2 regions of the Bacillus sp. ABR genome follow, and region 2 is predicted to be linked to the other one. Evidence: riboswitches for the same ligand, from Rfam matches in the RefSeq annotation. Region 2 holds a riboswitch; the other holds the start of a gene.
The links. Region 2 has a riboswitch for glycine ahead of OIT90_RS00560 (amino acid permease). Riboswitches for the same ligand answer to the same signal wherever they lie in the genome.

Region 1 (15,264 bases), on a different contig from region 2:
GTTTGGCTTCTCCATGATGCTTAAAAAACGTCAGCGACATCGACGAAAGTAAAAAGCCGCCAGCAGGCGGTTTTTTTATGCCATTTTAGTTGTATTCCTCCACAACAATCACTTTATTCACCTTATTTGAGTAAGGATTATAGGAAATGGTGACAAACACCCCAAATTCCTTTGTATGGTCTTTTAACGTAATATGATACTGTTTTACAGATTCCTTATCGCGGTGGCGGTCCCATACTTTTTGTTTAAATAAGACTTGCGTTAGCGGGTATCTTTTTTTAGCTTCTTTGACTGCTCGCATTTCCCATTGGTCTGTGGCGGCAGTCAAACCTCTCGCATCCACAGGTTTGACGTCTAGCATCATAGGACTCAGCAGTAAACTGAGCATGATTATGATTTTTCCATATTTCACTTAACATCACCTCACCTCTTCATATCCTGACCAAATCCTACATTTTTATGTAAGTTTTAAGAAGTACAAATGTCACACAAAAAAATATTGAATATGGCGAAAGAATGAGAAAATGGAAGAATTTTCTCGCAATTGTTCTTGTTTAAGAACAAAATGAACTAATTTGACGTTTTGGGTTTTATAGGTATTTCCTTATACTGTATATAATCGTTCTTTTTAAAGAACAACCGTTCAAGGAGTTGAAGGGATTAATGAAACAGTCGCTCTTTGTCCTTTTTTGTGCCATTTGTTTGATGTTGACATCTTTCCTCATGACACCAACGAATGCCTCTTTTAACGATGTCGAGCACAAAAATTTTGTTATGAAAACATGTGAAAACTTTGAACAGACAGATCAGCATTGTCAGCCTAAAAAATGGGATCAAAGTCAATTGGAGCTTGTCGATCAAACGATGATCGAAGGAACAGTCTGCGCACCTCAAAGGCTGAGCATGACACTAAAAAATAGTGGACAGCCTATTGCGTACTCTGAATGGAAGTGGGAATTACATAAAGTGGGAAATGGTCAGGAGCCATTACAAGATGGTCATATTCTTGAAAAGGGCTCCATAAAGTCCCTATTGTCGCAAGAAACAGCGACTGTCACGACAGATAAAGCAAAAACAAATGGAATCTATGCATTTAAAATCTTTTATCCTAAAGGATTTGGCGCATCTGATCAGCCGTACTTTTGGTCTAAACAGATGGTGCTCTCAAAGTGTCAAGAAAAGGCGTCCTAAATGGAGCTGTCTTTTAAAGTGAAAAAATGATATGCGAAGGGGAGAAGGGGTCATGAAAAAATGGATGAAGATGTCTGGGAGTATTCTTTATGTGGTGGTGTTCACGGTGATGATAGCCTCAATTATTGTCGTGTTGTCATCAAGAACAACAGGAGGAGAACCTCAGATTTTCGGTTATCAATTGAAGCAAGTATTATCAGGTTCGATGGAACCAGAATTTTCAGCTGGGTCACTGATTGTTGTAAAGCAGGTCGCCTCACCTGAGACGCTCAAAAAAGGAGATATTATTACGTTCCAAACAAAACAGGATCAGTCCTTTGTGACCCACCGAATTGTTGGGGTGAAAGGAAAGGATGCAAATAAAGCGTTTGAGACGAAGGGTGACAATAATATGTATCAGGACGGCACGCTGGTAAAAGCGGATCAGGTGACTGCGCAGTATATGGGAGTGAACATTCCTTATGCAGGAAAGCTTCTTTCGTATGCAGGGACATCAGCTGGAACTGCTTTGCTCCTTATTATACCGGGTGTCATGCTGCTTGTTTATTCAACTATTCATTTTGTGGGCGCAGCGAAACACCGTAGACACACGGCTGATGTACATATGTCAGAGGAACAAGCTTAAATCGTTTGTAACCTAATCAGGTTTCAATAAAACAAAATATTAGGGGGTTTATTATTCATGGCAATGAAGAAATCAATTCGTTTAGGTGTATTATCAGGGGCTTTAGGTCTTGCATTAATCGGCGGGGGAACATGGGCGGCGTTTAATGATTTTGAAAAGGCAAATGCGGTCTACTCGACAGGAGAGCTGGATTTATCTGCTAAAGAGAACTCCGGCGCCATCAACCTTTCGAACTTAAAACCTGGTGATCGGATCAAGAAAGAATTTCATTTTGATAATAAGGGATCACTAGCGATAAACCAAGTGCTGATGAGTCTTGATTATAGCCAGTTTACAGATGGATCTTCCGCGAAGAATGGCGGTAAGAATACAGCTGAAGAATTTCTCAGTCAGTTTCAGGTGAGTGTTCTGACGGTTGGAGCCGAAGGTGGAAATGGTTATCCGAAAAACATTATTTTAGACCATGCAAACCTGCTTGACTTGCATCAATTAACGTCAAAACAGGATCAGACCGCATTTGAAAAGCTTCGTCATGCCGTCGATGAGAAGTTTTTACATGAAAGTGGGAAAATTAATGTAGCAACTGTTGATGGAACAGTGGCTCCAGAGTATGACGGCATTCCAAAGAATCCGTTTGATTACGATAAAGTGGAAATGACCATTGAATTTATCAATGACCAGACGAAGGATAAAGCTGGTCACTATATCCAAAATAAATACCAAGGCGATGCGATTCAAATTGATCTTTCCTTCGAAGCGACTCAGTGGAATGGTTTAACGATCAATCCAAAAAAGCATACGGATGAAAAAGGCTACGTGAAAGAAAACGAAAAAGCACACAGCGAAGATAAAAAATAAAGCCAGTCTTTAGGCTGATATCAAGATCTGCATAGCAATTGGAGGAGTATGCGCTAAAACGTGCGCTTTACTCCTCTTCTTGCTTTTTTCTCCAGATTTGATAATCTAAAAATTCACGAAATTGCTTTTTCGAAACCCCTGATGTCATTGCATCTCGAACTAGTTTTTCCCATTCACTATCTAATTGACCATCGTATTCGGTTTCATCTTTTTCGTTTAAAAGTGTATGAACCGAGACGTCCAGAACAGCGGAGACTTTTTCAAGAAATTGAATGGAGGGGTTTGTTTGCAAGTTTCTTTCTATTGAGCTTAAATAAGACTTCGCTACCCCAGCCTTTTCGGCCAGTTCTGATAGTGAGTAGCCTTTTTCATTGCGGTATTGTTTAATACGCTGGCCAATCAATGTCATCACCTTCCTTTCGATATTATAGCACATTCAGAAAGGTTTGATAGAATGACTTCTTACCAGAGGGGGAGACTCAGAGGACTTTTCATTTGATTTGAGGAAATGACGGACTTCTTCAACTGTTAGTCCTGCCTTGCGAGCTTCACGTAATAATTGAACCCATTCACTGTCTAATTTGTTCGTTTTCTTTTCCATACAAATACCCTCCTAAAATACTGAATCATGTATTTCAGGCACTTAACGCATGAAATGGAAAGACATAGGTGGTAAGACCTCATAGTTTGCTTGCGTCATGTTTCCGCCCAATACAAACAGACAAACTTAGCTTTAGACTGATCGAAAATTGTAAGTCACATAAAAGGGGAGGGGACTATGGGTCAACCTCCTCTTTTTTGCTGTAAGTAAAAAAGTCCGCCATTTTCAATCGTAAGACTGATTTTTGGTTCGTATAAAGTTTTGAGTGCTTGCCTTTCTATTTCATATTCTACAGATGTGTCTGAAGTCCCTTCATAAAATTGGTTTAAAAGTTCGGAGTCTTCTTTCCATTTTTGAACGGCTCGCACTGCCCAGTCGTCCGGCTCCTCATGGGCATAACGCTCCATAAGGCTGTAGAGCCGTTTGATTCCGCTTTCTGGCTTAATCATTGTACTCATCGTAAAACAATAATCGGGAATTTGAGACGACAGCTCACGAGCTTCCAGCTTTTCTTGAAATTGTTCAATGACTTCTCCGCGTATAAGATGGAGTCCTAATGATAAAAGCTTATCCTTCTTCCGGTCTGCAAGGTAAGAAATTTTTACATTGAGACCAAGCCATGGCTCAAGTGCGATTTGATTGTTCGTGAGCGGGCTGACTCGTTCATAAAGCCGGATAAAACGGCCCTGTTGTTTGACCGCCTCAAATATTTGAAATAACCGGGGGGAGCCGAAATGGATGAATTCACCACTGACCGTATCACCCGCTTTTTTTTGATCTGTGATGAAAGTCAATTGCCGCGGTTCAGGTACACCGCCAGTTTTTTCAAGCCAGTGCCAATAAAAAGGACGGTTCATAATCAATTTATCCATTTCGATTGTCAGCTGTACGGTCATATGTCCTGCACTTTCTTCTAATATGCTGCATTGATTCGCCTTGAAAAAACGGAGAAGAAAGGTGTGAATGTCATGCTGCTCCATTGATCAACTCTCCTTTATGAGCCCTGCTGTCTCTTTTCTAAAAGTGGTGTTTGTGCTTCAGTTAAATAAGAAGCAAATTGGGTTAATTTCTTTTTCATGTCTCCATCAGATTCATGCTGGAAGAGAATTTGATGCAACTCTGTTTCGACTTCTTCAATATCAATTCTCGTTAAAATATCATCTAAATCGCCTATGACGTTTTCGAACAGCTGAATTTTTTCATATAAAAGCTTTAAAATATGCTCTTCAACTGTTCCGTTTGTTGCCATATTGTAAATGTGGACATCTCGTTCTTGGCCAAGGCGGTGGATACGTCCGATTCTCTGTTCTAAACGCATCGGGTTCCACGGGAGGTCGTAGTTAATGATTTGATTACAAAACTGAAGGTTGATCCCTTCGCCGCCAGCTTCTGTAGCAATTAACACTTGCGCCCGTTCTCTAAATAAATCTTTCATCCAATCTTTTTTACCCCGCTTAAAGCCGCCACGAAATGGCACGGAGCTAATGCCATTTTGCTGTAGAAACCATTGTAAATAAATTTGTGTTGCGCGGTATTCGGTGAAAATAATGACTTTTTCATTTAACTGTTGAATGAGTTTGACCACTTCAAGCGCCTTTGAGTTTTGCTCCACTTGATTGATTTTCTCCATGATTTGCGCTATAGCAGAAGAGCCGAGAATATGCTTTTCTTCTTCCTGCATTTTTTTAATCGTCATATAAACTGCCTCACGGCTTGAACAGCATTCTCGTTCCAAGGTCATAATGGAAAACATATGCTTTGTATAAGACGGATTCTCTTTCAGCTTGCAGATTTCATCATACAATGCTTGTTCTGTCGGAGAAAAATCAATGGAAATCGTTTTGACATGTCGTTTTGTCCACTCGATGCCTGTGTCTTGTCTTCGGTTTCGAATCATCACTTTATTGACGAGCTGTTTTAATCGGTCATGGTCTTCAAGCTGCAAGTCCTTTTTGGCAAAGATATCTTTAAATTGATGTTCATTTCCTAGGTGGCCCGGCTTCAGAAGGGAAACGAGATTAAATATTTCTCCGATCCGGTTTTGAATAGGTGTCGCTGTCAGCAGCAGACAGAACTTCTTATTCAGGTTTCTCACAAATTCATAGTTTTTCGTTTTATTGTTTTTCAGTTTGTGTGCTTCATCGATAATGACCATATCGTAGGCAATCGATAAAATCGTGTCTCGATGCGGCTGTCTTTTGGCTGTGTCAATGGAAGAAACGACAACGTCGCACTGCTCCCACACATAGCTCTTTTTTTGTTCAACAGCATCAATATAAAATTTCGTCCGCAGCTCCTGTACCCACTGAGATACAAGGGAGGCGGGGACGAGAATAAGAATCTTTTTGGCAAGTCCACGAATCATGTATTCTTTGATAATGAGTCCTGCTTCTACGGTTTTCCCTAGGCCCACTTCATCTGCTAGAATGGCTTTCCCATTCATTTCTTCTACGACTCTTCTGGCTACTTCGAGCTGGTGCTGTAAAGGTGTGAATGCAGGCAGGTGCGCAGGAGCTTGCAGTCCCTCGAATGAATCAATGGCTGTGACTTTTTGAACCTGCGTCGCTAATCGATACATATCCCAGTTCGCCCAGGGGCCGTCTGATGAAAGCCGCTGCTGAAATTCATTTGTCCATTCCTGATCAAAAATCGTTTGAATATTCAATGTGGTCGCCTGCCTTTCTAGTAGGATCTGATAAATTGTTCTGTTTTTAAACGCTTCATTTTTTAAGAGGTCTCTAAAAGACTAGATATATGAATAAAAGCGAACGATATCGAAAGGTTATTTTAAAAATGTTAATGATTTTTCTGTTGCTCTCCATCCATTTCTAATGGTAGGATGTTGATAAGTGATCTAGAAAATAAGTCACCCATTTTGATAGTATGTCCAATAAATGTGAAAAATATGAGCGGATGATGGTATGGGGAGAGACTTGGCGGTTATTTTGCACTGGCAGGCGCCGAAGGAGCAAGCTGAATGATTCAGTGAATCTCTCAGGCAAAAGTACTCTTACCGGACGCAACTCTGGAGAGTGTTTGCTGATCGTTTTAGCAAACCACCAAAGGGGAAAACGCACAATGATGTTGTGCTGTAAACTTTCAGGTGCAAGGACAGAGACTTCTTTTTGATAAAAGGGAGCGCTCTGTCCTTTTTTGCTGTGATTTTTTTCTGAAAATTCAGCTTGCATTTGCACTAAAAAAAGGGGGAAACGATTGATGTTGAAACGAACACCGCTTTTTCATGCGTATGAAACGTTTGGCGCAAAAACCATTGACTTCGGGGGCTGGGAATTACCTGTCCAATTTTCTTCCATTAAAGAAGAACATGAAGCTGTTCGAACAAAAGCAGGGCTTTTTGATGTGTCTCACATGGGTGAGGTGGACGTCAAAGGTCAAGATGCCCTTCCTTTTTTACAAAGGTTATTAACCAATGATGTGTCTAAGCTGACAGACGGTAAGGCACTATATACAGCCATGTGTTATGAAGATGGCGGAACGGTAGATGACCTGCTCGTCTACCAAAAAGAAAAGAACCACTATTTACTTGTCATCAACGCATCAAATATCGATAAAGACGTGGATTGGCTTTTGAAGCACCAAGAGAAGGATGACGTATTGATCAAAAATATATCTGATCAAACCGCCTTGCTAGCGCTTCAAGGACCTCTTGCAGCTGACATCATCAAAGAGGTGGCGGATGAAGAGGTGACATCGCTTAAACCATTTACGTTTTTATCAAAAGCTGAGGTCGCAAATAAAGAAGTGCTCGTTTCCAGAACAGGCTACACAGGGGAAGATGGCTTTGAAATCTACTGCCAGTCAGAAGATGCGGTCCACCTTTGGTCCGCTTTATTAGAAGCGGGGCAGCCAAAAGGATTAATACCGTGCGGACTCGGTGCACGTGATACCTTGAGATTTGAAGCAAGGCTTCCGCTTTATGGCCAGGAGCTGACAAAGGATATTTCTCCATTAGAAGGCGGAATTGGTTTTGCTGTCAAAACGGATAAAGAAGCTGATTTTATCGGAAAAGCAGCACTTAAAAAACAAAAAGAAGAGGGACTGAAGCGAAAGCTTGTCGGCATTGAAATGATTGAAAAAGGGATTCCGCGTACAGATTATCCAGTCTTTTCAGGAGAAAAGCAGGTTGGGTTTGTCACAACGGGCACTCAATCCCCAACATTAAAGAAAAATGTCGGGCTTGCTTTGATCGAAACCTCAGAAGCGGAGCTTGGGGCAGAGGTGGAAGTACAGGTTCGCAAAAAGCGTCTAAAAGCCAAAATCGTCACAACACCATTTTATAAAAGAACCAAATAACGAGGGGGAATAGAGGATGAAGCACAGATATTTGCCGCAAACAGAGCAAGATCAGAAAGAAATGCTGGATGTCATCGGCGTTCAGTCGATTGATGAGCTTTTTTCAGATATCCCAGAGAAGGTGAGATTCAAAGGAGCATACAACATCAAAGAAGCCGCATCTGAAACAGCGCTTGTCAGGGAATTATCCCGGCTAGCTGCAAAGAATAAGGATACAGTTTCCTATGCATCGTTTCTTGGTGCTGGTGTATATGATCATTACCAGCCTGTCATTGTCGATCATGTTATCTCACGCTCTGAATTTTATACAGCGTATACACCTTATCAGCCGGAGATTTCACAAGGTGAATTGCAAGCGATCTTTGAATTTCAAACAATGATTGCTGAGCTGACTGGTATGGATCTAGCCAATTCCTCAATGTATGATGGCGGGACGGCACTAGCAGAAGCGGCAATGCTTGCTGCGGGACACACAAAGAAGAAAAAAGTGGTGGTTTCTGAAACGGTTCACCCTGAATCAAGAGCGGTGCTGAAAACATACGCCAAAGGACAAAACATTGAAGTTGTTGAAGTGCCTGCGAAAAAAGGGCAGACAGATTTAGCTGCACTGGAAAAGGCCGTCTGCGATGATACAGCAGCAGTTCTCGTGCAATATCCAAACTTTTTTGGTGTCGTCGAGCCGTTAAAAGACATTGAACCCATTGCACATAAAGGAAAAAGCCTGTTCATTGTCTCTAGCAATCCCCTCGCACTCGGGCTATTGACGCCGCCTGGTAAACTTGGGGCAGACATTGTCGTTGGTGATGCGCAGCCGTTCGGTATCCCTGCGGCATTTGGCGGACCTCACTGCGGATATTTTGCTGTGACGAAAAAGTTGATGAGAAAAGTGCCAGGTCGTTTAGTCGGGCAGACAGAAGATGAAAATGGTGTTCGTGGATTTGTCCTGACTCTTCAAGCGCGTGAGCAGCACATTCGAAGAGATAAAGCGACGTCAAATATTTGCTCGAACCAAGCATTAAATGCGCTAGCTGCTTCTGTTGCCATGACGGCACTAGGGAAAACAGGCATAAAAGACATCGCCTATCAAAACGTGCAAAAAGCCCATTATGCCAAGACGCAGGCAGAAAAATATGGACTGCAGGCGGATGTAGAAGGGGCTCATTTTAATGAATTTGTGATCAAGTTACAGGAGCCTGTGAAAGAAGCCAATAAACGATTGCTTGAAAAAGGAATCATCGGCGGCTACGACTTAGGGCTAGACTACCCAGAGCTTGAGCAGCACATGCTTGTAGCCGTGACAGAGCTGAGAACAAAAGAAGAAATTGATACGTTTATCAAGGAATTGGGGGATCGCCATGAATAAACAAGATCAGCCGCTTATTTTTGAATTATCTAAAGAAGGAAGAATTGGGTACAGCCTGCCTGATTTAGATGTACCTGAACAGGAGATCCCGTCTTTATTTGATAAGACGTACATCCGTGATGAGGATGCTGAGCTCCCTGAAGTATCTGAGCTTGATATTATGCGTCATTATACAGCATTATCAAGACGCAATCATGGGGTCGATTCTGGATTTTATCCTCTTGGCTCTTGTACGATGAAATATAATCCAAAGATTAATGAAAAGGTTGCACGCCTTGCAGGTTTCTCGCAGGTCCATCCACTACAGGAGGCAGACACTGTACAAGGTGCATTGGAATTACTATACGATCTAGGTGAACATCTTGAAGAAATTACGGGGATGGACGCTGTGACATTACAGCCTGCGGCAGGAGCACATGGCGAGTGGACGGGACTCATGATGATCCGTGCGTACCATGAAGCAAGAGGAGATCATCAGCGTACAAAAGTCATTGTGCCTGATTCTGCTCATGGAACGAACCCGGCATCTGCGACAGTCGCTGGATTTGAAACCATTACTGTCGCATCTGATGAAAACGGGCTTGTTGATTTAGAAGATTTACGCCGCGTTGTTAATGAAGAAACAGCTGCTTTAATGCTTACAAACCCGAATACACTTGGCCTCTTTGAAGAAAACATTTTAGAAATGGCTGAAATCGTTCATGGAGCTGGCGGTAAACTTTATTATGACGGAGCCAACTTGAATGCGGTTTTAAGTAGAGCAAGACCAGGAGATATGGGATTTGATGTTGTCCACTTAAATCTTCATAAAACCTTTACAGGCCCACACGGAGGCGGAGGTCCTGGTTCAGGTCCAGTTGGCGTTAAAAAAGATTTAATTCCGTATTTGCCAAAGCCGGTGCTTGTAAAGAAGGAAGGTCGTTTTTACTTTGAATATGACCGTCCGGAATCAATCGGGCGCGTGAAGCCATTCTATGGCAACTTTGGCATTAACGTCAGAGCCTATGCGTACATCCGCTCTATGGGGCCAGACGGCTTAAAGGCTGTAACCGATAATGCCGTGTTAAATGCGAACTATATGATGCGCCGCTTAAGTGCTCATTATGATTTGCCGTTTGATCGTCACTGTAAGCATGAATTTGTCCTTTCAGGTAAACGTCAGAAAAAATTAGGTGTGCGGACACTGGATATTGCCAAACGATTACTTGATTTCGGCTACCATCCGCCAACGATCTACTTCCCGCTCAATGTAGAGGAATGTATCATGATTGAACCGACCGAAACAGAATCAAAAGAAACACTTGATGCATTCATCGAAGCAATGATTCAAATTGCGAAAGAAGCAGAAGAGAATCCTGAAGTGGTGCAGGAAGCGCCGCATACAACCGTCGTGAAACGTATGGACGAAACAAAGGCCGCTCGGAATCCCGTTCTCGTTTTTGAAAGAAAATAAAGAAAAAAGACTCAGGGGGAATCATGCTCCCAGAGTCTTTTTTGTTAGTTCTTCGTTTTAATGCGGCCGCCCCATTTTTTAAAGCCGCCTTTTAAATTATAAATCTCACGGCAGCCATTTTTACGTAAAGTTTGGGCTGCTTTTCCACTTCTGAAATTATTTTGACAATAGAGATAAACAGGCTTGTCAGGACGTATTTCATTTTTGCGCTGCTTTAGTTGGGAAAGAGGGATATTTCTTGCCCCTAAAATATGTCCGCCTTCAAACTCATTTGGCTCTCTCACATCAATGAGCTGGGCTTTGCGGTAACCTTTAATAAATTCTGCTTCCGTCAGCGTTTTCATAATGCGCTGCTGATAAATGTAGCTGCCGATGGAATAAAGAACAAAAAGTCCACAAAGTGAGAGGACGATATAGTTGAACATTGACAATACAACTCGACTCCTTCTTGAGCATCAGCACAGTAGCCTGTCTGATGGTACGTTTTAGACAAATACTATTATAGTAAAGCATAAGAAACTTGTCATCATAAATGGTAAGAATTATTTTCAATTCCGTTCCTATTTGATAGACTGATGAAGAGAGAAAACCGGTGGTCACCACCATCATCTAACATTGACTACGTAAAAGAGAAGGGATTTTATATGCAAAAAGAGAAATGGTGTTTCATTGATTCAGGAAACCAAGACCCTGCCTTTAACATGGCAATGGACGAAGCCTTGCTTTATTGGCATAGTGAGAAGCTCATTCCGCCTGTTATCCGCTTTTATGGATGGGATCCGGCGACATTATCTGTTGGGTATTTTCAGAACGTTGAAAAAGAAATCAACCTAGAAGCTGTCAAGCGCTATGGTCTTGGATTTGTCCGCAGACCAACCGGAGGACGAGGAGTACTACATGACCAGGAGCTGACCTACAGCGTGATTGTGTCAGAGGAACATCCAGAAATGCCAGCAACGGTGACAGAGGCGTACCGTGTCATTTCAGAAGGCATTTTAGAAGGCTTTAAAGAGCTGGGACTCGATGCGTATTTTGCCATTCCTCGTACAGATAAAGAAAAGGAAAGCTTAAAGAACCCAAGATCTTCTGTATGCTTTGATGCCCCTTCTTGGTACGAGCTTGTTGTAGAAGGCAGAAAGGTAGCGGGCAGTGCTCAGACGAGACAAAAAGGTGTTATCCTCCAGCATGGATCTATTTTAATTGACCTTGATGAGGATAAATTATTCGATTTGTTCCTTTATCCTAACGACCGGGTAAGAGAGCGGATGCAGCGAAGCTTTAAAAACAAAGCGGTTGCCATCAATGAAATCTCAGACCGAACTTGTACGATAGACGATGCGCGTGTTGCGTTTAAAAGAGGATTTGAAAAAGGATTAAATATTGAGCTTGAACCTTATGAGCTGACAGATGAAGAATTAGCGTTTGTCCATCATCTCGCCAAAACGAAATATGCCTCAGATGATTGGAATTACAAGCGTTAAGACGATGGACACTCCTTGTTTTTTAATGAACGATGGTGTAGAATTGGGTTGATTATTAAGTAAAGGTGCATTATGGAGGGGTTTTATGACTACACCTAGTATGGAAGATTACATTGAACAAATTTATATGCTGATAGAAGAAAAAGGATATGCCAGAGTCTCTGATATTGCAGAAGCACTCGCTGTCCATCCCTCCTCTGTAACAAAAATGGTTCAGAAGCTAGATAAAGATGAATACCTCATTTATGAGAAGTATCGTGGTCTAATTTTAACCCCGAAAGGCAAAAAAATTGGAAAACGTCTCGTATACAGACATGAACTGCTGGAGCAATTTTTAAGAATCATTGGTGTAGATGAAGAGAAAATTTATGATGATGTAGAAGGCATTGAACATCATCTCAGCTGGAACAGCATTGACCGCATCGGCGATCTCGTTCAATTTTTTGAAGAAAACGATGAGCGATCTGTTCAGCTGAAAGCGATTCAAAAGAAAAACGAACAAACAAATCAAGAATCTTAATCAAAAAGGACACCCTTAGCATGGGTGTCCTTTTTGATTAAAGTTCTAATTGAAAGCAAATGCTCCTACACTATTATTAGCGTGAAATCAAAGGGGGCTCCTTGATGAAGATAGATGGTGTGTTCTCAGGTGGAGGCATTAAGGGGGCAGCGCTTGCTGGTGCCTATGAAGCGCTTGAAGCGAGAGGATTTCAATTTGTCCGTCTTGCTGGTACAAGTGCTGGAGCAATCATTGCTTCACTCATCGCAGCAGGTTTTACAAGCCAGGAAATTCGGGAGCTTTTAGATGAAATGGATGAGCATCAATTGCTTGATAGAAGATGTCAATTCATCCCGTTTAAAATGCTTAGGTGGGTATCCATTTACTGGCGTCTTGGTCTTTATAAAGGAGACCGGCTGGAAAAATGGCTGACTGATGTGCTAAAACGAAAAGGGGTCACCGTGTTTGGAGACCTCAAAAAAGATTCGCTGAAAATTGTTGCGTCCGATTTAACGAATGGAAAAATCCTCGTACTGCCAGACGACCTTCCTTCATATGGCTTGAATCCAGAGCGGTTTTCCGTGGCGAGGGCCATTCGAATGAGCTGCAGCCTGCCGTATTTTTTCGAACCTGTCAAACTGAAGTCTTCAAAAGGCATTTGTACCATTGTAGATGGAGGAGTGCTTAGCAATTTTCCAATTTGGCTGTTTGCTGAAGAGAAAAAAAGACCGTTCGTCGGTGTCACATTAACGCCAAACGAAAAAGAACGCCCACAACACTCCATCCGCAATGCGTTTGAACTGTTTGGCGCTCTTTTTGAAACGATGCGTGGTGCTCATGACGAAAGACATATCGCCACAAAACACGAACGTCATATTATTTTTATTCCTGTAGAACACGTCATTGCCACTGATTTTCAACTCATGACAGAAAAGAAAAAGGCGCTCGTCGATCTAGGTAGACAGAAGGCCGAGCAATTTTTAAAAAGCTGGACATTTTAAAATAAGGCGCGATTCTTCTTTTTGTTTTTCTTGCCTTCAATCACAGTCAAATGTGTTTGGCTTTTCTTTTTGAGAAGGACGGGCTTAGACTTGTGGTCAGTCGGCACGCTTCGCAAATGAGTGACCCGATTTTTCATCTGGCTTTTCGTTTTTGGTTTAGGCTGCTGGTAGCGACGTTTTGATTGTTTTACTGCTTTGCGATAAAGATTGCCTTCTGTTCCAGTTCTTCGATTCATCAGCCATCTAAATAGGAAAAATAGGGCCGCTCCAATGATCACAACAGACAGCAGCATTGTAAAAAGTCTGCCTGGGTTCGTTGTGAGTAAGTACACAAATCCCAAAACACCTAAAGCGAAAATAATGGTAAAAGCAGGATGTACTCGGCGATTCATAACTGTCCACCTCCGAAGGAATTTACCGGATTTATAAGTTAGATCACTTGATGAGCAGAATCTGACGCTTGTTTTAGAGATGCTTCCTCTAAACGAAGAAGTTCATTAAAACTTGCAATGGCTACCTCGACTTGATCGTCAGAAGGTTCTTTTGTTGTAAGCAATTGCAGCCAAAGGCCAGGATAGCCAAGCACTTTAAGTACAGGCACTTCTCGGAGTTTGTTCGTGAGCTGAAGCACTTCAAATGAAATGCCCAGAACAACCGGAATGAGCACCAAGCGGTTCAGAACTCTCACCCATAAAGGATCTGTCGGTACGAGTAAATAGACGAACATTCCAACAATGACAGTGAATAAAATAAAGCTGCTGCCGCATCGATAATGCAGACGGGATTGCTTTTGGACATTTTCCACTGTGATGTCAAGGTTCTGTTCATAGCAGTTTATGACTTTATGTTCTGCCCCATGATATTGAAATACTCTTTTAATTAAAGGGGTCATGGAAATAAAGTAAATATAGCCTAATAAAAGGACCAATTTAAAGAATGTTTCCACTGCGATTTGTGCGAAATTCCCTGAAAAGATGGGACGCACAAGCTCTGCTAAAAAGACAGGTACCAGGGTAAAGACAAATTTACTAAAGAGAAGAGAGAGAACTCCGATCACAGCAATGCCGAAAATCATGGATAATTTTGAGCCTTTTTGTTCTTTTTCAAGAGTATGATCTTCAGAAGGATCTAAGTCATATCGCTCACTGGAGAAGTTTAAGTGCTTACTGCCGTTTGCGCTTGCTTCAACAAGTGCAGCAACACCCCTGACAAAGGGGATTTTCTTGAGAAAGGCGGTTCGTTTATTGGAGGTCCGGGGAAGCTTCAAAAACTCAATGGACTGGTCCTTTCGCCGAATCGCTGTCACATAGTTCTTCTTACCTCCGAACATGACACCTTCGACAACTGCCTGCCCTCCATAAGCTGGAGGTTTTGTTTGATTGGACATATTTCATCAACCTGCCTGTTTCCTGTAATTTACATGCATTTCCTTATACCTTTATTGTACAGGATTTGAGGGGAAATCACTAGCGCACAGGTCGATTATCTACTAGAATTCTATCTACCTCTTTTTAGCCAGTATACCCTGTTTTAAAAATTTTACACTCACGCATGGAAATCCTTTTTTTTCATGACATTTTGGACATACTACTTGCTGGAGGTGTTCACAAATGAAACGTGATGAAAAGAAAAACCAAGAAGAAAAAAATCAGTCCGTGCAAACGACATCACTTGTGGCAAGAGCAGCTGCTACAGGCTTTGTAGGCGGTGTTTTTTGGGGCTTTATCGGGTTTCTGACCTATGTGTTCCATTTTTCAGAGGTGAGTCCTAACATGCTGCTTCAGCCATTTGTGCTTGGAGAGTGGAAAAAGGGAGGACTTGGTACTTTTATAAGTATTATGCTGTTAGGAATTTTATCGATTGGAGCCGCCTTTATTT
Region 2 (15,264 bases):
ATGGGACGTTGAAAAAAGGAAATGGAGATATGGTATAACGTCTCACTTAAAAGAAAAAAATAAGAATTCACCTGAAGAGTTGTTGGATGAGCTTTCTGAAGTATACGCAGATTTTGGCTATCCTGAGGACATGGAACCGTTTATTCATTATATGCCCTCTTCAGATGGTTATAATCCGTTACTGTATTCAAAAGAAGAGAATATAAATAGATTAGTATCTCTTTTTGAGGAGTTTTTACAAAAAGAAAAAGCGGTTGTTCAATTCGTTACTGATTAAAAGGTGCCTAATGAAAATAGAACTTGAATTCGAACAAGAAGTGACAAACTACTATAAGTGGTTAGATCAAAAAGTAAATGAACTCAAACAGTTAAGTTTATATAGTATTAATGGATATTACTTTTTAGATGATGGTGGTATTAAGACTTTTCAAAGTTATTGTCAAAATGAACTAATCGAAATTTTTAGCGATCAATTGACTAATTACCATTTTTATATCTTTCTGAGTAAGAAAGTAAGTGATGTACATTCTCTAATAGAAAAATTCCGAAAAGTATGGAAATCTATTGATTCAGAAATAAATACTTCAGGTTTTGAAAAGGGGCCAGAATTACTTTTAGATGAACATGAAAATCATTTTTATGTCAGTATGGCCAAGGTTCCTCAACATGATTTAGATAAAGCATTGCGAATAATGGATCAGTATCAATCTAGTTTCATGATTGCCAGTAGAAGGGATTCTATGCTCTCAGAGGAATCTATAAAAGATTTATTTTACTCAGGATTGGATAAGAATAGTAATGAAGTAGATTATCAAGCGCTTTTTTTGAAGTATGGTCTGAATAGTGAAATTATCTTTAGATGGGGATCTGTTCTAAATGAGGCCGAATTGGCAATGATTTTAAATAAAGATCATACCCAGAAAATACGGGAGCGAATACAAAGCCATTCATAGTATCTTCAAAATGATCCGTAATATTTTAAACAATCTCCACATTCGGGACTGATCCCCCGTTTTTAAGAGACTGGGATCAAAACACCGTATGAAACAGCCAGTTGTCGAAACTCTTTCGATGACTGGTTGTTTAATTTCCATAGAATTCGAATATGGATTTTATAAAATCGCTGCGTAATGTTTGTCAGATGGTGGAGATGATAGAAACCTCCTAATTTTAACTTCTCATGTTATCTTGATATTCAGATATTTACCGTCTTCCAACTTGTTGATGAAAGCGATGATGTTCCCCATAATGGTACAATTTCACATGTGTTTTGCCAGAAGGTGTTTGCTTGCCTTCAATCAAGAGAACATATCGAGAGCATGAAATTGAAGCACTTGAAGTGAATTTGAATGAAGTCTTTATTCATTTAAATCGCTTTCTTGAGCAAACAAAATTTTTAAGTGGGTATTTTAGTGGCAGAGGGTTTCCGTTTTGGATTATGCATCGAGAGGACGGAATATTTTTATGAGTTCAGTACTTGTGGCTGTGAAGTTTAGAAGGGATATGTTGATAGGAACGGCTGGGTGTTATTCGAAGATATCATCACCTGACTGTTCTAGTTAAAACAATACCTCTCGCCTTCAATATGAATCCTAAAAAGGTACGATTAGATGATATAACAGTGCTCTTTGATCTATATTTAATAAATTTATGATTTGATTTGTAAGAAAAACATTGCTTTTGTTAAAAGAATTAATTACTATAAAGATATTAACATGTTAAAAGCGGTTTCATGAAACGATGAAAATTTAAAAATAGAATAATGCGTACATTCAATAAGGCGTGTTACTGTTCGGCAGGCAAGACCTAGATTGGATGGGATATCTGTATTTGTATATTCCCACCCAATCCAGGTCTTTTTTTGTTCCCTGAGCGCCTATAATCAAAAATGAAAGCGGTGACTTTAATGAATCATAAAGACTTAGCTCAAGACATTCTAAAACATATTGGCGGAAGCGAAAATGTTCAAAATGCCATCCACTGTATGACGAGATTAAGGCTGACTTTAAAAGATTCTTCACGCGCTAACTCTGAAGAAATTAGCCGTCTTGATGGCGTCATTCAAGTAGCAGATACAGCAGGTCAGTATCAAATTATTATTGGAAATGATGTGGGTTATGTTTATAAAGAGTTTGCAAAACTGATTGATCAAAATCCGGAAGCAAGCGGACAGATTGTACAGAATAAAGATCATAGCTTGAAAGGATATTTCAATCGTTTTGCCAATTTGATCACTGGCATTTTTGCACCGATCATCCCTGCGATCGCTGGTGCAGGAATGTTGAAGGCTCTATTAATTTTATTGCCGATGCTGAATTTGATGAAAGAAGACAGCCAAACCTATTTGGTATTGAAAATCATCTCAGATGCAGCGTTTTTCTTCTTGCCAATTTTGTTAGCCTATACAAGCTCACAAAAATTTGGCACAAACCCTATGGTATCAATGGCTTTGGCTGGAGTTTTGTTACATCCGAACTTAACAGCCCTGTTTAGCAGTGGTGATCCAGTTGTCTTTGCGGGCATCCCACTAAAAGCTGTTTCTTATGGTGCATCGGTTATTCCGATCATACTCATTGTCTGGCTGATGTCTTATGTAGAAAAGCTGGCAGATAAATTATCACCGGGACCGGTCAAAATCTTTATGGTTCCTTTAATTACGATGATTATTGTCGCTCCGATTGGTTTACTGTTTTTAGGGCCGCTCGGTATGTATCTTGGTGCAGGCTTAGCTGCAGGGGTCTTATGGATCCAGCAAACTGCGGGATGGGCAGCTGTTGCGATTTTAGCCGTTTTCTTACCTTTTATCGTCATGTTTGGGATGCAGAAGGTGTTCTATCCAGTTGTTATCGCCTCTCTTGCTTCGCCTGGATACGATGCTCTCATTGGGGTCGCTATGTTAGCGGCGAACTTTGCGCAAGGTGGAGGTGCTTTGGCTGTTTCATTTAAAACCAAAGATCCTAAGTTAAAACAAATTGCGATGTCCGGAGGAATTTCTGCTTTATTTGGTATAACAGAACCTGCATTATACGGCGTTCATTTAAAACTTAAGAAAACATTACTCGCATGTATGATTGGAGCAGGGGTTTCAGGTGTTTTTGTTGGATTGATTAAGCTAAAGGCGTTTGTCATGGTTTCACCTGGTATTGCAACAATGCCAATCTTTATTGAAAAAGGGACTTCAAACTTTACGTTTGCTATTATTGGTGCAGTCATGGCAGCGGTCATCGCGTTTATTGCTGTTTACATCATCGGCTTTAAAGATGCAGAAACTGAAAACATCGAGAAGAAAAATGAGCCTGTTTCCACATCAGAAAGCACAAGAAATCGTGAAGTCATTTATGCACCAATGAAAGGAGACATCATTCCTTTAGCAAAAGTGAATGATAAAGTATTCTCTGAAGAAGTGATGGGGAAAGGGGCAGCGATTCAACCTAGTGAAGGGAAAGTATTTGCTCCTTTTGATGGACAAGTAGAAATGATTTTCCATACAAATCATGCCATTGGTTTAAAATCCAACCTTGGTGTGGAAGTTCTGATTCATATTGGTATTGATACTGTAAACTTAAATGGACAATATTTTACTTCACATGTTCAAAAAGGTGATACAGTGAAACAAGGTCAACTTCTGATTGAATTTGATCAACAGAATATACAAAAGGCTGGCTATGATACAACAACACCAGTCATTATTACAAATACAGCTGATTATTTAGAAATTTTACCCCAAGAGGGAAAAACGAATCCTGTTTCTGGTCATCAGCAGCCACTTTTAACGGTCTTATAAATCGATTTTGAATGTATCCAGGAAGGTGATATGGTATGGAAATTATAAAAGTGCTGAATACCAGTGTGGTTCTCGCTAAAAGAGATGACGGTAAGGAAATCATCGTAATGGGTAAGGCGATTGGATTTAAAAATAAGCCAGGCAGTCTTATTCAAGAGTCTGATATTCAAAAGATCTATGTGCTAGAAGATCAAAGCACGTCTAATGATTTAGCTGAGCTTATGAGGGAGACCCCAGAGGAATTTTTAATCATGACAGATGAGATTATATCCTATGCGAAGCGCCGTTTATCTACACACTTAAATGAGCATCTTTATATTTCTTTAACCGATCACCTTTTCATGGCTACGAAGCGCTTTAAGGAAAATTTAACGATACAAAATCGCCTGCTGTGGGAAGTGAAGAAATTTTACCCCGAAGAATTCAGTATTGGTCTGCATGCACTAGAGCTGATTGAAAAACAGTTAGGCATTCAGCTGCCTGAAGAAGAAGCGGCGAATATTGCATTTCATCTAGTAAATGCGCAGCAGACCAAAGATAATTTAAATCAAATCGTGATGATGACTAATATGGTCAAAGACATTTTAAATATTATCAAAATGCATTATAAGATCGACATTCCGACAGATACGATTAATTACTCCAGGTTTTTAACACATTTACAGTTCTTTGTTCAGCGTTTGCTGGAGAACAAAATGCTTGAAACAGATGATCACGATCTAATTGATCAAATCATGAGGAAGTATCCTGAAGAAGTAAAATGTGTGGAGAAAATCGAGAAATATATTAAAACAAGTGTGGATTACACGATTTCCAGTGACGAAAAAATGTATTTAATTATTCATGTCAATCGAGTGGTTCAAAGAAATAACGCATAGTCTTGAGGAGGAAGAAACATGTCTAATCAAATCAGGAAATTTCCAGAAGGATTTTTATGGGGAGGCGCCATCGCGGCAAACCAAGCAGAAGGCGCATGGAATGTAGACGGAAAAGGGCTATCGACTGCTGATGTGGCGATCTTTAAAAAAGGTCTCAGTAAGTCTGATTATAAAAAGCACAACAAAGTGGATGAAGAACAAATTCAGCAAGCGATGCGTGCAGATACCGCTGAAGGTTATCCGAAACGAAGAGGTGTAGACTTTTATCATCGTTATCCTGAAGATATGGCGCTGTTCAAAGAAATGGGATTGAAGACGTTACGTGTCTCGATTGCATGGACACGTATTTTTCCAAACGGTGATGAAGAAGAGCCAAATGAAGCGGGATTATTATTTTACGACCGCCTATTCGATGAGATGAAGAAACATGATATTGAACCACTCGTTACGTTATCTCATTATGAAATGCCGCTATACTTAGTGAATCAATATGGAGGATGGTCTCATCGCATTGTCGTTGATTTCTTTGTGAAATTTAGTCGAGTTGTATTTGATCGATATAAAGATAAAGTCAAGTATTGGCTGACTTTCAATGAAATTGATAGTATTGTCCGACATCCATTTACAAGTGGTGGAATCGTTTCAGAGCGCTTTGACAATGTAGAACAGGCAGTTTATCAAGCATTGCATCATCAATTTGTTGCAAGTGCTTTGGCCGTTAAATATTGTCATGAAATGATCCCAGGGGCAAAAATAGGGTGTATGCTGACGAAATTAACAACATATCCGTATTCTTGTAATCCAAAGGATGTTCTGAAGGCATCAAAGAACAATCAGTTTAATATGTTTTTTACAGATGTACAGGTGCGTGGTGAGTATCCGCGTTTTATCAATCGACTGTTTAAAGAAAAAAACATTCACATTGAGAAACAGCTGGGAGATGACGAATTATTAAAGGTGCATACTGTTGATTTTATTTCATTCAGTTACTACAATTCCTTGGTTGCTACTGAAAATAGTGAAGGCATGGAAACTGTCAGCGGCAATACAATAGGTGGAGTGAAAAACCCATATTTAGAAGTGAGTGAATGGGGCTGGCAGATCGACCCGATTGGAATTCGTATCTCTTTAAATGACTTATACGATCGCTATCAACTACCACTATTTATAGTTGAGAATGGATTAGGTGCATACGACAAGGTGGAAGATGGAAAGATAAATGATGATTATCGGATTAGCTATCATGAGCAGCATTTCCAGCAGATGCTGGAAGCCATTGAGGATGGAGTCGAATTAATAGGTTACACCAGCTGGGGAATTCTTGATTTAATTAGTTACTCGTCATCTGAAATGGAAAAGCGATATGGGTTTATCCATGTTGATCAAGATAACGATGGAAACGGAACGTTAAATCGAACACCTAAAAAAAGCTTTTACTGGTATCAAGAAGTCATTCGTCAAAATGGGTTGAAAATGAACGATGAACAGAAATGAGACATCAGTTAAGGAGTGGCAGCTAACCACTCCTTTTTTCTATCGATGGTGTCATACGCTTGATCGATGAATTCCCCTCAAATTTAAGCAATTCACTATCTTTACCTTTCTCATTCATATAAAATAAGAGCAGTGAAAAATTGAAGAAATGCTTGATACATGAAGGGCGTGTAAGCTGTGAGCTGCATGACATGATGAGATGTATGAACGTGAAGGCTGCAAAGCTGTTCTTCCTCACATATGAGATCTTGTAAGCGTAACCATTATTTGTCACTTCATTGCGATGGTGTTGAGGGGTGTGTCAGGATGAGGAATCCGTATGTGAGAACGGCTTCTAGTCTGTATATTAATTACTTTTTATTAGGTATGGTCAATATTATTTTGGCTTCAAATATGCCATTTTTAATCAAACAATTAGATACCAATAGTGCGGGAATTAGTTATATGATTTCGGCGCTTGGCATTGGCAGGGTGCTCACGTATGGTTTATCAGGCGTACTGTCAGATCGTTTCGGGCGGAAGCCGGTCATTTTGGTTTCTGGTGTGCTGATGGCGGTGTTCCTCATCGGAATCCCATTGTCTCCGAATTATCAAATCGCGTTTGCGTTTGCGATTTTGGCAGGGGTCGCGAATTCGGCAATGGATGCAGGAACGTATCCTGCGTTAATGGAGGCTTTTCCGCAAAACTCAGGATCTGCGAATGTGATGGTGAAGGCCTTTATCTCCATTGGGGCAACCATTTTGCCACTGGCGATTTTCTTTTTAGCAGAGCATGATTTGTTTTATGGAATTTCATTTTTTGTTCCTGCTCTGATCTATCTTGTAAATGTCTTGATGCTGTGGACCTTGCCATTTCCGAATCATCGCAAGGTGGAGCAAGTCCAGGTAACGGAGCATGATGGACTTCCGCGCTTCTCGACAGAGCCTACATTTTGGAGGGAAGGGATCGCACTCATTTTAATCAGCTTTACATCAAATGGGCTGTATGCGCTGCCGCAAATTTGGCTTCCTACGTACGGTGAGGCCATCTTGGGGATGGCATCGGGCAGTGCTGTGAAACTGCTCAGTTACTATAGCATGGGCGGGCTGCTGTCTGTTGTGTTGCTCGCGTTTCTTTTGCGCCGCTTTGTCCGTCCGGTCACTGTGCTGCTGATCTATCCAATCATTACACTTATTTCTATTTGTGTACTCTTGGTCGTGAAATCGCCAGTCATAGGAACCGTCAATGCTTTTGTATTAGGGTTTTCAACAGCAGGAGTTTTTCAGCTGACGTTAACTGTGATGGCTGAATTCTTCTGGAAAAACAAAGGGACGATGACAGGGATTATCTCCACAGCAGGCGGCGTGTCGGCTATCGTCATCCCGGTCGTAACAGGGTTAATTCAGAGTCACGCGTCCATTTTACAAATCTTTATGTTCGATGCAGTGGTGGCTGTTGCAGCCATTATCGGCGCACTGTATATCCTGTATCGCTACCGTCAAGTTATGGTACATGATTAAAAAAAGACGACCTCCACTTAGGAAGTCGTCTTTCTTTTGTTTTAGAAACGGTCATTTTCAAAAAGAATTTGTTTTACTTGATCAACTGGCATATCTTCACCAGTAAAGAGTTTGTAAGCAAGTGCTCCTTGCCATAACATCATTCCAAGACCGTTAATCGTTTTGGCGCCAGCTTCCTGTGCTTGTGCAAGAAGCTTTGTTTTTTGCGGGTTGTATACGACATCTGTCACGATCAAATCTTCACGAAGTACATCAAGTGTATCATCGATAATGCTGAGCTGATCTAGTGGTTTCATGCCAAGGCTTGTCCCGTTTGCCAGGATCGCACTTTCTGCTACTTCACGGCGGAACGCGTCTTTGTCTTCAAGTGGGAAAATGTTTGCTTTGACACCGAAAGATTTCATTTCGTTGTTGATGTAATTTACATTTTCTTCTGCTTGAACAAAGTATTGGTCATTACGAGCAAATATACTAATTTCACGAATGCCGGACTGTGCAAGCTGAATCGCAATCGGAGTTGCCGCGCCGCCAGAGCCAACGAGTGTGACTTTTTTGCCGGCTAATTCAACGCCATGCTCAATCAAGTTTCTCACATATCCAAGACCATCTGTGTTGTAGCCGATGAGTTTACCATCTTTGTTTACTACAGTGTTACTTGCACGTGTATATCTTGCAGAATCATCTAGTTCGTCTAAGTAATCTAGTACTTTCATTTTGTTCGGCATAGAGACGTTAAATCCAGCTGCACCCATTGCTTTCATACCGTTTACGGCTGCTTCTAGTTCATCATTCCCTACTTCAAATGCGAGGTAAGCATAGTTGATACCTGTTAGTGTATAGCCAAGGTTATGCATACGTGGTGAAAGGCTGTGTCCGATTGGTGTAGCAAGAAGACCGACTAATTTTGTTTTTCCATCAATATTTCGTTCATGTATGTTTGTCATGATTGACATCTCCTTTAATTATCTAAATAATTTTTTCATGCGTCCAAGAACAAAGACCGCTAGTAATACGCTAATAACCGCAATGATCATATCGAAAAATAACGTCATTTTAATATCGTACGTGCTGACCAATCCACTTGTAATGAGCGGCACGAGAATAAACGCTGAGCTTGCCGCAATATTAACGTAGGATGAAGCCGTTGCTTTGTTTGTCGGGAACAATTTCATCATAATACTCATCGCCAGCTGGAAGATTCCTGCTGTAAATAGCCCTAAGAAGAAGGTGCTGACAATGACAATGCTGTACGTTTCGATTTGGAAAAGTGAAAGCATTGCAAGGAACGCCCCAATTGGATAAATGATTGCCACCATAATCGGTGAAATGAATTTATCTAAGACGATCGAAAGCAAGAGAACAGATACGAGTGCACCAATACTAAAATAAGATAGAAGCTGTGTGGCTTGTCCTGTGCCAAGTCCGATTAATTTTAACCCGAGCTGCGGAAGCCATGTCTGCCATACGACAAACAATGCAGTCGACGTGAATCCCATCAGTACAACAGCTAAGCCTTCGCCAAGCATTTTTGGTTCTTCCTTCAGCTGGTCTTGTACTGGAAGAGCGTCTTGTGAAGAAACTTGCTTATGGTTCGGGAATGGCATAAAGATTAAGTAAATTCCTACAAGTAAATAAAGAAGCCCTAGTCCAAAGAACGCCCAGCCCCAGAAGATGTCATGTGCCACTAGGTACGCCAAGATAAATGGAAGAACAGTCGCCCCAATGGATACAGACGCTTTTACTAAAACAGAAGCCGAACTTGCTTTTTTCGGAAATGACTCTGTCAAAGCAGGGTAGGTTCCTGAATCAAGCAGTGAGTTGGCAATACCTGCTGAAATCGCAAAGATAAATGCCAGTGTATAACTCGTTGTCGTTGGAATACCGATTAAGAATAATAAGTAAAGAAAATTTCCTGTAATAATGACAGGCTTACGTCCCCAGCTATCGGCTAACCGACCTGAGAAAAAGAGAGCAATGAGTTTACCAATTCCGATCGCCGATACAAGCAAGCTGATTTTCGGAATATCTACATGGTAGCGCTCAGATAAGCTGTCCATGTTGGAAGCTACAATAATATTGATCATGCCAAGCATGAAGTAGTTTAAATACATGCCAAGTGACGATTTAATATAAGGATTTTTCATGTTCCCACTCCTATATTTGAAACCCCTTTAAGGTCAAATTCTTTGTATACCCTTTGTTATTGTTTCCTTCAAAATGAATAATATGAAGCCCATCACAACACCCCTTATTGATGAAAAAATAATGAATATTCATCTGTTCTTCAATCAAGTACATCGTTCTACTAAAATGTAAAAAATAATAACAGCCTTGATTAGGAAGTGAAACTTCATGATTTGATCAGAATCATAAAAAATCACTTTTAACTGTTTTTTGATAGAAATAACGATAGGACTAAATAGGTATAACGATATACTAAAAGAAGCAACGAGATAAATATACTCCTGCATTTTAAATGTGTCAAGTTTATGACTTTGTGATTTAAAAAAAGAAAAATGAAACAAAGAAATAGTTGACTTGTTCAATAAAAAAAGAGAATTGCTGCACACAATTCTCTTTTCATCATGATGGAGAGGTTTCTCTAATATGAAGTTGAGGTTTTAAAATCAATCTCTGCAGCTCTTCATCCTGATCGTTCATTTTATGATATAAAAGGTTCGCTGCTTTTGCCCCGATGGATCGGGGGAATGAAGAAACAGTGGTGAGCGGCGGATGGTACATCTCCGCTTCAGGAACATTATCGAATCCAACCACATCAATATCTTCACCTGGCTGGATGCCCCGTGCTGACAGTGCTTGCATGACTCCAAATGCAACTAAGTCACTAAAACAAAAAATAGCGGTAGGAGGCTCGGGTTGATCCATCACTTGAGCGAGTGCTTCTTTCCCGCCTTCACGAGTAGGTACGATATCAATAATAAGGGAATCATCAATCGTCAGGTTTTCATCGTCATGAGCTCTTTTGAAACCTTTCATCCGCTCAATCCAAGTCGATGAGGTCTTGATGCCGCCTAAGAAGGCGATACGTCGATGCCCCTTCTGAAGAAGATGATGAATGGCCATCCAAGTGCCTTGTTCATAATCAACACCGACATAATCACATTGCACATCTGATAATTCACGATTTGCAAGTACTTTTGGGGTGCGAATTTGATTTAACTGTTTGGCTGTCCGAGCCGAGCTTTTCGAAGCTAGGTTTAAAATGATTCCGCCCACTCGGTGCTCTACCATAGTGGAAATGAGCCGCTCCTGTTTATCGACACTGTCAAAGGTTGTACCAAGTAAAACAGTATAGCCTAGTGATTCAAGCGTGGTTTGCACGCCGATTAAAAATTCCGAAATAAAGGTGTTAGAAATATCTGTGACAATCACACCAACGATATTTGAGCTTTTTGACCGCATGTTGGCAGCTACGCGGTCATATACGTACCCTAAGTCTTCCATGGATTGAAGCACTTTGTTTCGAGTGGCTTCAGAGATTCTAGGATTATTTCGAACAACGAGTGATGCCGTTGAAGTCGAGACACCGGCATGCTTGGCGACTTCCTGTAATGTGACACGCTGTTTGTTCATTTTTTTCATTTGTCTTCACCAACTTCAATGGATTGCCTAACTTTGTTCATGATCAAGAGGGATTTCTCCATCAGACGAGCCGAACATCTTTTGGTTTATTATACATGAATTAGGGGGGATTGATGAAGTGAAGACATATGGGTATCACTGTAAATCATAAAAGATTACCATTGACAGCTTTCTGATTGAGGCGTAAAATATAAAATTATTCAGAAATAGCAACATTTTAATTAAATAACGAAGGCTATGATTGCTGTGGGTCACACTATAGCAGGAGCAGCTTCTGGAGAGACCGCATGTGTGTGCGGCGCCGAAGGGTTCACAATCTCAGGCAAAAGGACAGAAGAGTACGAAATATTGTATTTGTGATGCATGGATGATGCCGTGTATTACTTTTCTCTATTTTGCTATTCTTTTATGACCGTGAGATTGGAGCGCATCCAATCTCTTTTTTTATGGACTTTTTAAAGAGTTCATTATTTCAGTATAAGATCGTGTCGTAGGAGGGTGTTAGCATTGGCACAACAAGAATTAAAACGAGATTTATCAAACCGTCATGTACAATTGATTGCTATTGGCGGAACCATTGGAACAGGGCTGTTTTTAGGCTCTGGAAAAGCCATTCAATTGGCAGGTCCATCAATCATTTTTGCTTATTTAATTGTCGGAATGGCCATCTTTTTTGTCATGAGGGCACTTGGAGAATTGCTTTTATCGAAGGCGGGCTATCAGTCATTAACCGATATTGCAGAGGACTATCTCGGCCCGTGGGCATCTTTTGTGACAGGGTGGACCTATTGGTTTTGCTGGATTATGACAGCGATGGCGGATGTCATTGCGGTCGGAGTGTATGTGCAGTATTGGTTTGATATCCCGCAATGGATTCCTGCTATCATTTGTTTGTTGATTTTACTAGGATTGAATCTATTAACGGTGAAGCTTTTCGGAGAAATGGAATTTTGGTTTGCACTCATTAAAGTGATTACGATTCTATTACTGATCGGTGTTGGAATTATTCTTTTAATCATTGGTTTTCAAACCGATGCCGGACCGGTGACAGTAACGAATTTATGGTCTCATGGCGGGTTATTCCCGAATGGTGTCACAGGCTTCTTGCTGTCATTCCAGATGGTGATTTTTGCGTATGTGGGAGTTGAACTGGTTGGCGTATCCGCAGCAGAAACAGCCAATCCGCAAAAAAACATTCCCTCTGCGATTAATAAAATTCCATTAAGAATTCTATTTTTCTATGTGGGTGCGATCTTTGTTTTACTATGTATCAACCCATGGTCTGAGCTCAGTGCATCAGAAAGTCCTTTTGTGAAAACCTTTGGGCTCATTGGGATACCAGTAGCAGCGGGGCTTATCAATTTTGTTGTGTTGACGTCTGCGGCATCAGCTTGTAATAGCGGCATGTTCTCGACAAGCCGTATTCTGTATAATCTCAGTCATCAAAAGCAAGGGCCAGCTTCCTTTGGGCGTTTGAACAAGCACGCTGTCCCGAGTAATGCGCTATTCGTGTCAACGATTGTAGTATCGGTCGGTGCACTTTTAAGCAAGCTGATTCCCGAACAAGCCTTTGGGATTGTTACCACGATCAGTGCCATTTGTTTCATTTGGGTATGGAGTATTATTTTAATTTGTCATTTGAAATATAAAAAAACACGGCCTGAACTGCATGCAGCATCTACCTTTAAAGCACCGTTCACACCTTTTGTGAATATTTGCGTTCTTGCGCTCTTTGCAGCCATTCTCGTGATCATGCTCTTCGCAGATGCAACACGTCCTGCGTTGCTATTGACACCGGTATGGTTTGGTTTCTTATTTTTGATTTATGCACGAAAGAAACGCCGTGCATCGTAACGGACGGAAAAAGCACAGCCTTTTGACAGAGCTGTGCTTTTTATCATTTAACGATTTCTAATCTTCAACACATAATTTGCATTCAAAATGATCAAAACAATCCCAATGACCACGATCGAGAACAGTTGAGAGTGATTGGCTCCAAGCGAATACACAATCAAAATAAACATGGCACTAGTCAATAGAATATTCATCATTTGATACGTGTGAAACAGTCCGCCAAGCATGACATGCTTTTCCCCTTCGTCTGAAATGGCGAGCAGCTTTTTACTATAGTCTTTGTCGGACGGATTTGGTAGATTGCGATTAGGATAGACAAGTTTGAGGACGGATATCGCTGCATAAGAACTAATAATGGTGACGATAAATAAAGCAGCATTGACCAGAATCAACCAGAGTGGCTGCTCGGTGACGATGGTTATACCGATGGCAATAATGGACAAAATCGTACTCACCGTATTGGCTAATGTCGAATCAGTAAAGGTCCGATATTGCTTAGCCTCCAGTTCATCTTCCTCATCTCCAGAGACCGAAAGAGACACTCTTTTTTTCATACGTGAAATCCCTGAAAAACAATAAATAATCAATAAAATTGTCACTCCACTGATGACAAGAGTCGCTTCAAATGCAATATCAATAAGTGTCATCTCAAATTCGGCTGCCAGCAGACAGTAAGCACCGAGAAAGCCAAGGAGAGCACCTAAGAGCATTTTGTATACAGTTTTCATGATAGTTCATCCTCCTCGAATAGAAAAATACGTTCAATGGGTTCCTGAAAAATTCGTGAAAGCTTAACAGCGAGCAAGAGAGACGGCATTAATTCATCACGTTCCATTAAGCTGATGGTTTGACGAGAGACCTTTGCACGTTTCGCAAGCTCAGTTTGGTTTAAACCATCACGCGCACGAAGCTCTTTTAACCGATTTTTCATTCTGTCACCTCAAGTTTTAATTGAAATCTTTCCTTGATTGTAAAGCATTATATTCAATTTGACAAGTAAAGTTGTCAAATTGATAAAAATAATTGTCAGAAAGATCATCTTTATTGAAAAGGTGAACCATGATACGCTAAAGGAAAGAGAAACAGAAAACAGGTGATGGCCGTGTTCATTGATCAATTAAAAAATGACTTACATCAATCACAACCGTTGTTCATTGGAGAAGAGACAGCGTTCAAAGCAGCAGTCCTGATCCCTTTAGTACAAGTAAATGGAGAATGGTATATATTATTTGAGGTACGATCGCTCACCATGAGAAAACAGCCGGGTGATATTAGTTTTCCTGGGGGCAAGCTCGACGGCAGCGAAACAGCACAGGAGGCTGCACTGCGAGAAACACATGAAGAGTTGGGCATTCCGCCAGAATCGGTCGATGTCCTTGGACAGCTCAGTCCTTATATCGCTTCTCCATCCTTCGTCGTATACCCATATGTCGGTATCATTGATGAGCAAAAAGTGAAACACTCCTATAATCAAGAAGAAGTAGAAGAGACCTTTACCGTGCCTCTATCATGGCTCAGCCAATATGAGCCGTACCTACATCATGTATCCGTTCAGCCAACACCAGGAGAGGACTTCCCTTATGAAAAAATCATGAATGGTGAAAAATACAGCTGGGGGAGCCGGTCGATTGAGGAATGGTTTTATGATTATGAAAACTACACCATATGGGGATTAACAGCCCGCATATTAAAGCATTTTGTATCTGTTGCAAAAAGAAATTCCTAGAGAATCGCTCTCTAGGAATTTGTTGTATTCAGCCGTTCCTTCGCTGTTTGTTTTCCTTTATCAATTGGAATAGGCGCTCTCGCTTGGCTCAGTCCGTAGGAAGGCATGTTCACGTAGATGGATTCATACGAGCCGGCTTGAATTTGATATGTTTCATGATAAATGCCGACCGCATCATTATTTCGTGCCATTTGGTTAAATCTTTTCCAAGCAGCCAAATGCTTCTCCATCTTGGCATAGGCAAGGAGGTCATCTGTTGATTTCCAATATTGAATCATCGCTGTCGTGCGTAATCCAAAGTAATTCTCTGTTCCAAGAAACCCTAGCTCCTCTTGATGGGTATACAGCTCCTTGATCATGCCAGGCATCGCCATGAACACAGGCATCCATTGATGAATGGCCCAGCGTTTGTTGATCCTCATTCC

Region 1: linked by a shared signal. The riboswitch ahead of gcvT (glycine cleavage system aminomethyltransferase GcvT) and the one ahead of OIT90_RS00560 (amino acid permease) in region 2 are both predicted to bind glycine.

What each region holds. Positions count from the first base shown of each region.
Region 1 covers NZ_JAOYSL010000002.1:345,888-361,151, reverse strand. The annotation lists gene OIT90_RS07205 (YqzE family protein) at 1-52, shown strand, start outside; gene OIT90_RS07200 (DUF3889 domain-containing protein) at 86-364, opposite strand; gene tapA (amyloid fiber anchoring/assembly protein TapA) at 664-1,191, shown strand; gene sipW (signal peptidase I SipW) at 1,244-1,816, shown strand; gene tasA (biofilm matrix protein TasA) at 1,874-2,674, shown strand; gene sinR (transcriptional regulator SinR) at 2,742-3,077, opposite strand; gene OIT90_RS07175 (anti-repressor SinI family protein) at 3,111-3,275, opposite strand; gene OIT90_RS07170 (YqhG family protein) at 3,458-4,255, opposite strand; gene OIT90_RS07165 (DEAD/DEAH box helicase) at 4,270-5,940, opposite strand; glycine riboswitch at 6,189-6,295, shown strand; glycine riboswitch at 6,299-6,392, shown strand; gene gcvT (glycine cleavage system aminomethyltransferase GcvT) at 6,492-7,589, shown strand; gene gcvPA (aminomethyl-transferring glycine dehydrogenase subunit GcvPA) at 7,606-8,952, shown strand; gene gcvPB (aminomethyl-transferring glycine dehydrogenase subunit GcvPB) at 8,945-10,405, shown strand; gene OIT90_RS07145 (rhodanese-like domain-containing protein) at 10,450-10,830, opposite strand; gene OIT90_RS07140 (lipoate--protein ligase family protein) at 11,050-11,886, shown strand; gene mntR (transcriptional regulator MntR) at 11,972-12,406, shown strand; gene OIT90_RS07130 (patatin-like phospholipase family protein) at 12,511-13,386, shown strand; gene OIT90_RS07125 (SA1362 family protein) at 13,383-13,778, opposite strand; gene OIT90_RS07120 (DUF1385 domain-containing protein) at 13,817-14,773, opposite strand; gene OIT90_RS07115 (YqhR family membrane protein) at 14,997-15,264, shown strand, end outside.
Region 2 covers NZ_JAOYSL010000001.1:108,180-123,443, forward strand. The annotation lists gene OIT90_RS00510 (DUF2247 family protein) at 1-277, shown strand, start outside; gene OIT90_RS00515 (hypothetical protein) at 288-953, shown strand; gene OIT90_RS00520 (YxiF family protein) at 1,413-1,496, shown strand; gene OIT90_RS00525 (beta-glucoside-specific PTS transporter subunit IIABC) at 1,907-3,784, shown strand; gene licT (BglG family transcription antiterminator LicT) at 3,820-4,662, shown strand; gene OIT90_RS00535 (glycoside hydrolase family 1 protein) at 4,681-6,156, shown strand; gene OIT90_RS00540 (MFS transporter) at 6,463-7,656, shown strand; gene OIT90_RS00545 (shikimate dehydrogenase) at 7,698-8,600, opposite strand; gene OIT90_RS00550 (MFS transporter) at 8,619-9,800, opposite strand; gene OIT90_RS00555 (LacI family DNA-binding transcriptional regulator) at 10,240-11,259, opposite strand; glycine riboswitch at 11,524-11,603, shown strand; gene OIT90_RS00560 (amino acid permease) at 11,767-13,113, shown strand; gene OIT90_RS00565 (DUF3169 family protein) at 13,161-13,841, opposite strand; gene OIT90_RS00570 (helix-turn-helix transcriptional regulator) at 13,838-14,044, opposite strand; gene OIT90_RS00575 (NUDIX hydrolase) at 14,216-14,839, shown strand; gene OIT90_RS00580 (DUF4188 domain-containing protein) at 14,851-15,264, opposite strand, start outside.